DNA from 3 places in the Streptomyces sp. NPDC051136 genome. Region 1 is predicted to be linked to each of the others. Evidence: predicted binding sites of a transcription regulator. Region 1 holds the regulator's gene; each other region holds the start of a gene.
What was found. Region 1 encodes HrcA, which represses chaperone genes, less so after heat shock. Its sites were predicted from a motif close to TTNGCACTCNGNNNNNCNGAGTGCNAA; they were not measured.

Region 1 (3,923 bases):
CGGCCGTGCTTCGGGATCGACTGGCCTGACTGGGTGCCCGGGCGGATGTCGACCTCCTCCATGCCGTCGAGGGTCTCCAGCGGCACCTTCGTGCCGAGGGCCGCCGCCGTCATCGGGATGGTGACCGTGCAGTGCAGGTCGTCACCCCGGCGCTGGAAGGTCGAGTGGGGCAGCTCGTGGATCTCGACGTACAGGTCGCCGGCGGGGCCGCCGCCGGGGCCGACCTCGCCCTCGCCCGCGAGCTGGATCCGGGTGCCGTTGTCGACGCCGGCCGGGATCTTCACGGTCAGGGTGCGCCGGGAGCGGACCCGGCCGTCGCCCGCGCACTCGGGGCACGGGGTCGGGACCACGGTGCCGAAGCCCTGGCACTGCGGGCAGGGGCGCGAGGTCATGACCTGGCCCAGGAAGGACCGGGTGACCTGGGACACCTCGCCGCGTCCGCGGCACATGTCGCACGTCTGGGCCGAGGTGCCGGGGGCCGCGCCCTCACCGTTGCAGGTGTTGCAGACGACCGCGGTGTCGACCTGGATGTCCTTGGTCGTACCGAAGGCGGCCTCGTCCAGCTCGACCTCGATGCGGATCATCGCGTCCTGGCCGCGGCGGGTGCGCGAGCGCGGTCCGCGCTGCGACGCCGTGCCGAAGAACGCGTCCATGATGTCCGAGAAGTTCCCGAAGCCACCCGCGCCGAAGCCGCCCGCACCACCGCCGGCGGCCTGCGAGAGCGGGTCGCCGCCGAGGTCGTAGACCTGCTTCTTCTGCGGGTCCGACAGCACCTCGTAGGCGGCGTTGATCTCCTTGAACCGCTCCTGGGTCTTCGGATCGGGGTTGACGTCCGGGTGCAGCTCGCGGGCGAGCCTCCGGAACGCCTTCTTGATCTCGTCCTGGGAAGCGTCGCGGCGCACGCCGAGTACGGCGTAGTAGTCCGTGGCCACCTACGACTCCGCCAGGATCTGTCCGACGTACCGTGCCACTGCGCGTACCGCTCCCATCGTTCCCGGGTAGTCCATGCGGGTCGGTCCGACCACGCCGAGCTTGGCAACCGCCTCGCCGCCCGAACCGTAGCCGACCGACACGACGGACGTTGAGTTGAGTCCCTCGTGGGCGTTCTCATGACCGATCCGTACGGTCACGCCCGGATCCTTCGCCTCGCCGAGCAGCTTGAGGAGCACGACCTGCTCCTCGAGTGCCTCCAGCACCGGCCGGATCACCAGGGGGAAGTCGTGCCCGAAGCGGGTCAGATTGGCGGTGCCGCCGATCATCAGCCGCTCCTCGTTCTCCTCGACCAGCGTCTCCAGGAGGGTGGAGAGCACGGTGGAGACCGTACCGCGATCCTCGGCCTCGAACGCCTCCGGCAGATCCTCGACCAGACCGGGCACGTCCGAGAAACGGCGTCCCGCGACCCGGCTGTTGAGCCGCGCCCGCAGGTCGGCCAGCGACGCCTCGCCGAACGGCGCGGGGCAGTCGACCATGCGCTGCTCGACCCGGCCGGTGTCCGTGATCAGCACCAGCATCAGGCGCGCGGGCGCGAGCGAGAGCAGCTCCACGTGCCGCACCGTCGAGCGGGTCAGCGAGGGGTACTGCACGACGGCGACCTGCCGGGTCAGCTGCGCGAGCAGCCGCACCGTGCGGGCCACCACGTCGTCGAGGTCGACGGCGCCCTCCAGGAAGTTCTGGATGGCACGCCGCTCGGGCGCGGTCATCGGCTTGACGCCGGCCAGCTTGTCGACGAAGAGCCGGTAGCCCTTGTCGGTCGGGATGCGTCCCGCGCTGGTGTGCGGCTGCGCGATGAACCCCTCGTCCTCCAGGGCCGCCATGTCGTTGCGCACGGTGGCCGGGGAGACGCCGAGGTTGTGCCGCTCGGTGAGGGCCTTGGAGCCGACCGGTTCCTCGGTGCCGACGTAGTCCTGGACGATGGCGCGCAGCACCTGGAGCCTGCGTTCACTGAGCATGCGGCGCGCACCTCCAGCTGTCGTCCGCCCGTTTCCGGCCTGTCTGTCCTGGCACTCACGGCTTGCGAGTGCCAGACTTCCCCGGCCCAGTGTACGGCCGTGGGGTACGCCCCCGGCAAGGCCGGGGCCGAGCCGTTAGCGTCGGCCCCGTGACGGTGACTTGGGAAGAGCTGGGCTGGGAACGGCTGGCGGACGGCGTGGGCCGGTGCCGGCTGCCGGGGTGGGACTGCACGGCGGGGCTGGTGCTCGGTGCGGGCGGGGCGCTGATGGTGGACGCGGGGTCGAGCCTGGCCGAGGGTGCCCGGCTGGGCGAGGCGGCGCGGCGGCTCGCCGGCCGCCGTGTGACACATCTCGCGCTGACCCACCCGCATTTCGACCACGTCTTCGGCGCGGCGGCCTTCGCGGGCGCGGAGGTGTACGGCGCGGTGGGCACGCACGCGCTGTTCGCGCCGGGCGGGCCGGAGCGGGCGGCGCTGCGTGCGGACGCGGTGGCGGAGGGGCTGGACGCCCGCGCGGCGCGGGAGGCGGCCGACGCGCTCGTCGCCGTCCCGCACGAGATCGGCGGCGAGCACGTGCTCGACCTGGGCGGTGGCCGGCGGGCCCTGCTGGCCGGCCTGGGCCCGGGGCACACCGGTCACGACCTGGCGGTCCTGGTGCCGGGCTCCCCGGACGTCGTGTTCTGCGGCGACCTGGTCGAGGAGTCAGGCGAGCCGCAGGCGGGTCCCGACGCCGTGCCGTCGCGCTGGCCGGCCGCGCTGGACCGGCTGCTGGCGTGGGGCGGCGCGGACGCGCTGTACGTCCCCGGTCACGGAGCGGTGGTGGACGCGGCGTTCGTGCGGGCCCAACGGGACGCGCTGGCCGCCCGGTTCGGCGTGTCGCGCTGATCACGGCGCGGGCGTTCCTCGTATCGTCGGGAGAATGCGCCAGTACTCCGCCGACCTCACCCCTCCGTGGAAGAAACCGCAGCCCGTTCCCGAGGTTCCCGCCGATCCCGGCCTGGTGGTCGAGGAGCCCGTCACCGGGTTCTGCGGCGCGGTGATCGGCTGCGAGGCGGGCACGGTGACTCTGGAGGACCGCTTCGGCAAGCACCGCGTCTTCCCGCTGGAGCCGCGCGGCTTCCTGCTGGAGGGCCGCGTGGTGACGCTGGTCCGCCCGGCCGCGTCCGGTCCGGCGCGCCCCTCCCGGACGGCGTCCGGTTCGGTCGCCGTCCCCGGCGCTCGTGCGCGGGTCGCGCGCGCCGGGCGCATCTACGTCGAGGGGCGGCACGACGCCGAGCTGGTCGAGAAGGTCTGGGGCGACGACCTGCGCATCGAGGGCGTCGTCGTGGAGTACCTGGGCGGCGTGGACGACCTCCCGTCGATCGTGGCCGACTTCGCCCCCGGCCCGGACGCGCGGCTGGGCGTCCTGGTGGACCACCTGGTGCCGGGTTCCAAGGAGTGGCGCATCGCGGAGGCGGTGACGAGCGAGCACGCGCTGGTCGTGGGCCACCCGTACATCGACATCTGGGAGGCGGTGAAGCCGTCGTCCGTCGGCATCGACGCCTGGCCCCGGGTGCCGCGCGGCCAGGACTGGAAGACGGGGGTGTGCCGGGCGCTGGGCTGGCCGTCGGAGAACACGGGCGCGGTGTGGCAGGCGATCCTGGCCCGGGTGGGTTCGTACAAGGACCTGGAGCCCGAGCTGCTGGGGCGGGTCGAGGAGCTGATCGACTTCGTGACGGCGTGAGAGGTTCTGCGCAGGACGGTGAATCCGGCCCCTCCGGCGTTCGAGGAGCGGGGGTCCGGGGGCAGCGCCCCCGGGTCGGGACGGGAGGGGGCGGCAGGGGCGGGAACAGCCCGGTCAGTCCACCAGGTCCCGCACCACCGCGTCCGCCAGCAACCGCCCGCGCAGGGTCAGCACCGCGCTCCCCGCCGCGTACGGCCCCTCCTCCAGGAGCCCCTCCGCCAGCGCCCGCCGCGACGCCGCGAGCCCCGTCTC
Region 2 (3,923 bases), on a different contig from region 1:
CTCCCGCGCCCCCCGCGAAGAAGCCGGAGATCGAGGCCCGCGAGGGCTTCGAGGTCGACGGCCAGGAGGAGGACGGCCTCCCGCCGGTCTTCACCACGATCCCCACCAAGGAGAAGATCGTCTTCCTCACCATCGACGACGGCGCCGAGAAGGACCCGGCGTTCCTGCGGATGATGAGCGAACTGAAGATCCCGTACACCGTCTTCCTCACCGACGAGGAGATCCAGGACGACTACGGCTACTTCAAGAAGATGCAGGCCCGCGGCGTCACGCTCAACAACCACACCCTCAGCCACCCCTACCTCCCCGCGCTCTCCTACGAGGAGCAGAAGGAGGAGATCTGCGGCATGCAGGACGTGATGGAGAAGCACTACGGCAAGCGCCCCGTCCTCTTCCGCCCGCCCTTCGGCAACTACAACCGCGACACCCTGCGCGCCGCCAAGTCCTGCGGCATCGAGTACGCCCCCATCTGGAGCGAGGAGGTGTACGTCGACCACTGGGAGTACCGCGAGTGGGACCAGGACCTGCACCCCGGCGACATCGTCCTCACCCACTTCCGGGGCACCGACGACTGGGACGGCACGATGACCGACATGGTCCGCCGGTTCCTGAACCGGATCACCGCCGACGGGTACGCGGTGGCCCGCCTGGAGGACTACCTGTGAGGCCGGGGCGGCCCCGCGCGGCCGGCGCCGCCCTGGCCGCCCTCACCGCCCTCCTGCTGCCGCTCACCGGCTGCGACCGCCCCGCCGCCCCCGCCGCCCACCCGGTGGCGGCAGACCCCGTCGGGGGCGGCGGCCGGGGCGGCGACCGTGACGCGGACCGGAGCGCCGGCGGAGGCGGTGGCCGCGGCCCCGGCGGGGACAGCGGCCGGGGCCGGACCCTGCCGCCCGTCGTGGACCACGTCCGCACCACCGACCGGGTCGTCTTCCTCACCTACGACGACGGCGCCGAGCGCGACCCCGCCTTCGCCGGCCTGGTGCGCGAACGGCACCTGCCGGTCACCCTGTTCCTCACCGACACCGTCACCGGACCGGCGTACGGCGACCTCGCCGGGCTGCGTCCGTTCGGCGCGAGCCTGCAGAACCACACCCTGGACCACCGCTCCCTGCGGGGCCTGCCCCGCGCCGGCCAGCGCGCCGAGATCTGCGGCCAGCAGACCAAGCTCAGGTCCCGCTTCGGGGTCCGCGCCCACCTCCTGCGCCCGCCGCACGGCACGTACGACACCACGACCCTGCGCGCCGCCGCCGACTGCGGCGTCACGGCCCTGGTCCTGTGGCGCGCCGCCCTCGCCCCGGACGGCGACCTCACCTACACCCGCGGCGCCCACCGCCTGCGCCCCGGCGACATCGTGGCCGTCGACCCGGACCGCCCGAGCGCCACGAACCTCACGGCGCGCACGGAACGCCTGCTGAGGTCGATCGAGGAGCAGGGGCTGAGGGTGGGCAAGTTGGAGAACTACCTCTGACCCCGTGGTGGCTGCCCTTCTTGCCGCCGGTCGGCATCACCCGGCGACGCCCGCGCCCGCGCAGGGTGCGAAACACACCGGCGTTCACCCCAAAACCACGCCGACGCGCCGTCGGCATTGGCACTCCGCTTGACCGAGTGCTAATCGCAGTCATAGTCTCGGCTCTGGCACTCCCCACTGGAGAGTGCCAACTACGCGACGGGCAGGTCCGGCACCCGCGACGACGGATCCACCTGGTCGCCACCTCAGACAGTTAACCCCGTGAGATCTCCGAAGGGGGAGGTCGGATCGTGACGACCACCAGCTCCAAGGTTGCCATCAAGCCGCTCGAGGACCGCATCGTGGTCCAGCCGCTCGACGCCGAGCAGACCACGGCTTCGGGCCTGGTCATTCCGGACACCGCCAAGGAGAAGCCCCAGGAGGGCGTCGTCCTGGCCGTGGGCCCGGGCCGCTTCGAGGACGGCAACCGTCTTCCGCTCGACGTCAGCGTCGGCGACGTCGTGCTCTACAGCAAGTACGGCGGCACCGAGGTGAAGTACAACGGCGAGGAGTACCTCGTCCTCTCGGCCCGCGACGTGCTCGCGATCGTCGAGAAGTAGTACTTCGCTTCACCGAAGCACCTTGCTTTCCAGCTGCGCCCCTGGCTCCCGCGACCATAAAAAGCCGGGCGTCGGGGGCGCAGTTGCCGTATAACCCCGAGATTTCCGGAAGAGGGCTCACGCTCCCATGGCGAAGATCCTGAAGTTCGACGAGGACGCCCGTCGCGCCCTCGAGCGCGGCGTCAACAAGCTTGCCGACACGGTGAAGGTGACGATCGGTCCCAAGGGCCGCAACGTCGTCATCGACAAGAAGTTCGGCGCCCCCACCATCACCAACGACGGCGTCACCATCGCCCGCGAGGTCGAGGTCGAGGACCCGTACGAGAACCTCGGCGCCCAGCTGGTGAAGGAGGTGGCGACCAAGACCAACGACATCGCGGGTGACGGCACCACCACCGCCACCGTGCTCGCCCAGGCGCTGGTGCGCGAGGGCCTGAAGAACGTCGCCGCGGGTGCCTCCCCGGCGCTGCTCAAGAAGGGCATCGACGCGGCCGTCAAGGCCGTCTCCGAGGACCTCCTCGCCACCGCCCGCCCGATCGACGAGAAGTCCGACATCGCCGCCGTGGCCGCGCTGTCCGCCCAGGACCAGCAGGTCGGCGAGCTGATCGCCGAGGCGATGGACAAGGTCGGCAAGGACGGTGTCATCACCGTCGAGGAGTCCAACACCTTCGGCCTGGAGCTGGACTTCACCGAGGGCATGGCCTTCGACAAGGGCTACCTGTCGCCGTACTTCGTGACCGACCAGGAGCGTATGGAGGCCGTCCTCGACGACCCGTACATCCTGATCAACCAGGGCAAGATCTCCTCCATCGCGGACCTGCTGCCGCTGCTGGAGAAGGTCATCCAGGCGGGCGCCTCGAAGCCGCTGCTGATCATCGCCGAGGACCTGGAGGGCGAGGCGCTCTCCACCCTCGTCGTCAACAAGATCCGCGGCACCTTCAACGCGGTCGCCGTGAAGGCCCCCGGCTTCGGTGACCGCCGCAAGGCGATGCTCCAGGACATGGCCGTCCTCACCGGCGCCACGGTCATCTCCGAGGAGGTCGGCCTCAAGCTCGACCAGGTCGGCCTGGACGTGCTCGGCACCGCCCGCCGCATCACCGTCACCAAGGACGACACCACCATCGTCGACGGTGCCGGCAAGCGCGACGAGGTCGAGGGCCGCATCAACCAGATCAAGGCCGAGATCGAGAACACCGACTCCGACTGGGACCGCGAGAAGCTCCAGGAGCGCCTCGCGAAGCTGGCCGGCGGCGTGTGCGTGATCAAGGTCGGCGCCGCCACCGAGGTGGAGCTGAAGGAGCGCAAGCACCGTCTGGAGGACGCCATCTCCGCGACCCGCGCCGCGGTCGAGGAGGGCATCGTCTCCGGTGGTGGCTCCGCGCTGGTCCACGCCGTCAAGGTCCTCGAGGGCAACCTCGGCAAGACCGGCGACGAGGCCACCGGTGTCGCGGTCGTCCGCCGCGCCGCCGTCGAGCCGCTGCGCTGGATCGCCGAGAACGCCGGCCTGGAGGGTTACGTCATCACCTCCAAGGTCGCCGACCTCGACAAGGGCCAGGGCTTCAACGCCGCCACCGGCGAGTACGGCGACCTGGTCAAGGCCGGCGTCATCGACCCGGTGAAGGTCACCCGCTCCGCCCTGGAGAACGCCGCGTCCATCGCCTCCCTCCTCCTCACGACCGAGACCCTGGTCGTCGAGAAGAAGGAAGAGGAAGAGCCGGCCGCCGCGGGCCACGGCCACGGCCACGCCCACTGAGCGCCGCGCTGAGCTGAACCGCCCGGTGCCCGGTCCCCTGCGGGGGGCCGGGCACCGTCGTTCCGGGACACCTTTGCTTCAAGGCACTGGTACTTCGGGGCAC
Region 3 (3,923 bases), on a different contig from region 1:
TACGACTTCTCCGGCCACGACACCGAAGAGCTGCGCAAGCGGATCGAAGCGGGCCCCGCGAACATCTGGCGCTACGCCCCCCTGCTGCCCGTCCCGGCCGACGTGGCGACCAAGCCGAACATCAACCCCGGCTGGACCAAGCTCGTCAAGGCCGACAACCTCGCCCGCGAGCTGGGCGTCACCGGCGGGCTCTACGTCAAGGACGACTCCGGCAACCCCACGCACTCCTTCAAGGACCGCGTCGTCGCCCAGGCCATCGAGGCCGCCCGCGCCTTCGGCTTCACCACCCTGTCCTGCTCCTCCACCGGCAACCTGGCCGGCGCGGTCGGCGCCGCCGCCGCCCGGGCCGGCTTCCGCTCCTGCGTGTTCATCCCGCACGACCTGGAGCAGGGCAAGGTCGTCATGGCCGCCGTCTACGGCGGCGAGCTGGTGGGCATCGAGGGCAACTACGACGACGTGAACCGCTTCTGCTCCGAGCTGATCGGCGACCCGGCCGGCGAGGGCTGGGGCTTCGTCAACGTCAACCTGCGCCCCTACTACGCCGAGGGTTCCAAGACCCTCGCGTACGAGATCTGCGAGCAGCTCGGCTGGCAGCTGCCCGACCAGCTCGTCGTCCCGATCGCCTCCGGCTCCCAGCTCACGAAGATCGACAAGGGGCTTCAGGAGCTGATCAAGCTCGGCCTGGTCGAGGACAAGCCGTACAAGATCTTCGGCGCGCAGGCCGAGGGCTGCTCGCCGGTCTCCACGGCGTACAAGGGCGGTCACGACGTGGTCCGGCCGCAGAAGCCGGACACCATCGCCAAGTCGCTGGCCATCGGCAACCCGGCCGACGGCCCCTACGTCCTCGACATCGCCCGCCGCACCGGCGGTGCCGTGGAGGACGTGACCGACGAGCAGATCGTGGACGCGATCAAGCTGCTCGCCCGTACCGAGGGCATCTTCGCGGAGACGGCGGGCGGCGTGACGGTCGGCGTCACGAAGAAGCTGATCGAGGACGGCGTCCTGGACCCGTCGCTCACCACGGTCGTCCTCAACACCGGCGACGGCCTCAAGACCCTCGACGCGGTGGCCGGCACCGGCCTCACCGCCACGATCCGCCCCAACCTGGACTCCTTCCGAGAGGCTGGCCTCGCATGAGCGTGACCGTTCGTATCCCGACCATCCTGCGCACCTACACCGGCGGCAGCGCCGAGGTCAGTGCCGAGGGGGCCAACCTCGGCGAGGTCATCTCCGACCTGGAGAAGAACCACACGGGCATCGCCGCCCGCGTCCTGGACGACCAGGGCAAGCTGCGCCGTTTCGTCAACGTCTACGTCAACGACGACGACGTGCGCTTCGAGCAGGGCCTGGAGACGGCGACGCCGGACGGCGCGGGCGTCTCGATCATCCCGGCGGTCGCCGGCGGCTGATCCTCCGCAGATACACCTTGTAGTGCGTATTGCCCTCTCCGTGAGAGAAGCGGAGGGGGCAATTCCATGTGATTGAGCGCGGTAGAGTTGGGGAACGCGCTCCCGATCGAAACAACGGGAACCGTTAATTCCTGCCGCTCGTCCGACAAGAAGCAGCCAAAGTGCGGGCGTATTGTGCGGCTTTTGTGCCCTTTGTGTGCCCCGACTTGACCCGAATTCAGGCGAATTCTCGCCACATTCCGGACCGGGTGCGTCCAGATTTCTCGTCCGATTGACCTGTTGCAGACGGCAGTTGGACAGATACATTCAGCCGCGGTCGACGCGTTCCGGCGCACGCCCCCAGTCGTGGGGGGCGAGGTCTGACCCGGGTCCGCGAAGTGCGGATCTGTGCAAGGGCCAGTAATAGGGGAGTTAGGCATGGCTCAGGGCACCGTCAAGTGGTTCAACGCGGAGAAGGGGTACGGCTTCATCGCGGTCGACGGTGGTGCGGATGTTTTCGTCCACTACAGCGCGATTCAGATGGACGGCTACCGCACCCTCGAAGAAGGCCAGCGGGTCGAGTTCGAGATCTCGCAGGGTCAGAAGGGCCCGCAGGCCGACATGGTTCGCCTCAGCGCCTGAGACGCTCGGCCACCACAGCACCCGGTCTTCATCCGAAGGGCCCGTACCCGCTGGGTACGGGCCCTTCGGCCTGCCCGCAGGTGCCCCGTCCCCGTGTTCGCGGGTGGCTGAGCGCGGGGCTCGATCCCCGAGAGGCGCTTGCACTCGATGGGGGCGAGTGCTAATCATTGCGTTAGCACTCTGAAGGTGAGAGTGACAACGAAGGACCGGGTCGGTGAGGCCCGCAGGCCGGGTGGGGAAGGAACCACAAGGCCGGCGAGCCGTCCGTCGCGGGCGCGGGCGCGGTCCGAAGGAATCACCCCCAGTCCTGGAGGGACCACTTCACATGGCCAAGATCATCGCGTTCGACGAGGAGGCACGGCGCGGCCTCGAGCGCGGCATGAACCAGCTCGCGGACGCCGTCAAGGTGACGCTCGGCCCCAAGGGCCGCAACGTCGTCCTCGAGAAGAAGTGGGGCGCCCCCACGATCACCAACGATGGTGTCTCCATCGCCAAGGAGATCGAGCTCGAGGACCCGTACGAGAAGATCGGCGCCGAGCTGGTCAAGGAAGTCGCCAAGAAGACGGACGACGTCGCCGGTGACGGTACGACCACCGCGACCGTTCTCGCCCAGGCCCTGGTCAAGGAAGGCCTGCGCAACGTCGCGGCCGGCGCCAACCCGATGGCCCTGAAGCGCGGTATCGAGAAGGCCGTCGAGGCCGTCTCCGCCGCCCTGCTGGAGCAGGCCAAGGACGTCGAGACCAAGGAGCAGATCGCCTCCACGGCCTCCATCTCCGCCGCCGACACCCAGATCGGCGAGCTCATCGCCGAGGCCATGGACAAGGTCGGCAAGGAAGGCGTCATCACCGTCGAGGAGTCCCAGACCTTCGGTCTGGAGCTGGAGCTCACCGAGGGTATGCGCTTCGACAAGGGCTACATCTCGGCGTACTTCGCCACCGACATGGAGCGTATGGAGGCGTCGCTCGACGACCCGTACATCCTGATCGCCAACTCCAAGATCGGCAACGTCAAGGACCTGCTGCCGCTCCTGGAGAAGGTCATGCAGTCGGGCAAGCCGCTGCTGATCATCGCCGAGGACGTCGAGGGCGAGGCCCTGTCGACCCTGGTCGTCAACAAGATCCGCGGCACCTTCAAGTCCGTCGCCGTCAAGGCCCCGGGCTTCGGCGACCGCCGCAAGGCCATGCTCGGCGACATCGCCATCCTCACGGGCGGCGAGGTCATCTCCGAGGAGGTCGGCCTCAAGCTCGAGAACGCCACGCTGGACCTGCTGGGCAGCGCGCGCAAGGTCGTCATCACCAAGGACGAGACCACGATCGTGGACGGCGCCGGCTCGGCCGACCAGGTCCAGGGCCGCGTCAACCAGATCCGCGCCGAGATCGAGAACAGCGACTCGGACTACGACCGCGAGAAGCTCCAGGAGCGTCTGGCGAAGCTGGCCGGCGGCGTGGCCGTCATCAAGGCCGGTGCCGCCACCGAGGTCGAGCTCAAGGAGCGCAAGCACCGCATCGAGGACGCCGTTCGCAACGCGAAGGCGGCCGTCGAGGAGGGCATCGTCGCCGGTGGTGGCGTGGCCCTGCTCCAGGCCTCCCAGGTCTTCGAGAAGCTGGAGCTGTCGGGTGACGAGGCGACCGGCGCCAACGCCGTGAAGCTCGCCCTGGAGGCCCCGCTGAAGCAGATCGCCGTCAACGGTGGTCTCGAGGGCGGCGTCGTCGTGGAGAAGGTCCGCAACCTGACCGTCGGTCACGGCCTGAACGCCGCTTCCGGCGAGTACGTCGACATGATCGCCGAGGGCATCATCGACCCGGCGAAGGTGACCCGTTCCGCGCTGCAGAACGCCGCCTCCATCGCCGCGCTGTTCCTCACCACCGAGGCCGTCATCGCCGACAAGCCGGA

Region 2: a site for HrcA is predicted at 1,586-1,612, ahead of groES (co-chaperone GroES). Genes of this name have one in related genera too.
Region 3: a site for HrcA is predicted at 2,168-2,194, ahead of groL (chaperonin GroEL). Genes of this name have one in related genera too.

What each region holds. Positions count from the first base shown of each region.
Region 1 covers NZ_JBITFE010000002.1:525,665-529,587, reverse strand. The annotation lists gene dnaJ (molecular chaperone DnaJ) at 1-932, opposite strand, end outside; gene hrcA (heat-inducible transcriptional repressor HrcA) at 933-1,949, opposite strand; gene ACIBCJ_RS07880 (MBL fold metallo-hydrolase) at 2,099-2,833, shown strand; gene ACIBCJ_RS07875 (DUF3097 domain-containing protein) at 2,868-3,671, shown strand; gene hemW (radical SAM family heme chaperone HemW) at 3,786-3,923, opposite strand, start outside.
Region 2 covers NZ_JBITFE010000009.1:337,427-341,349, forward strand. The annotation lists gene ACIBCJ_RS26595 (polysaccharide deacetylase family protein) at 1-665, shown strand, start outside; gene ACIBCJ_RS26600 (polysaccharide deacetylase family protein) at 662-1,468, shown strand; gene groES (co-chaperone GroES) at 1,759-2,067, shown strand; gene groL (chaperonin GroEL) at 2,195-3,820, shown strand.
Region 3 covers NZ_JBITFE010000007.1:155,673-159,595, forward strand. The annotation lists gene thrC (threonine synthase) at 1-1,137, shown strand, start outside; gene ACIBCJ_RS21250 (MoaD/ThiS family protein) at 1,134-1,409, shown strand; gene ACIBCJ_RS21255 (cold-shock protein) at 1,827-2,030, shown strand; gene groL (chaperonin GroEL) at 2,356-3,923, shown strand, end outside.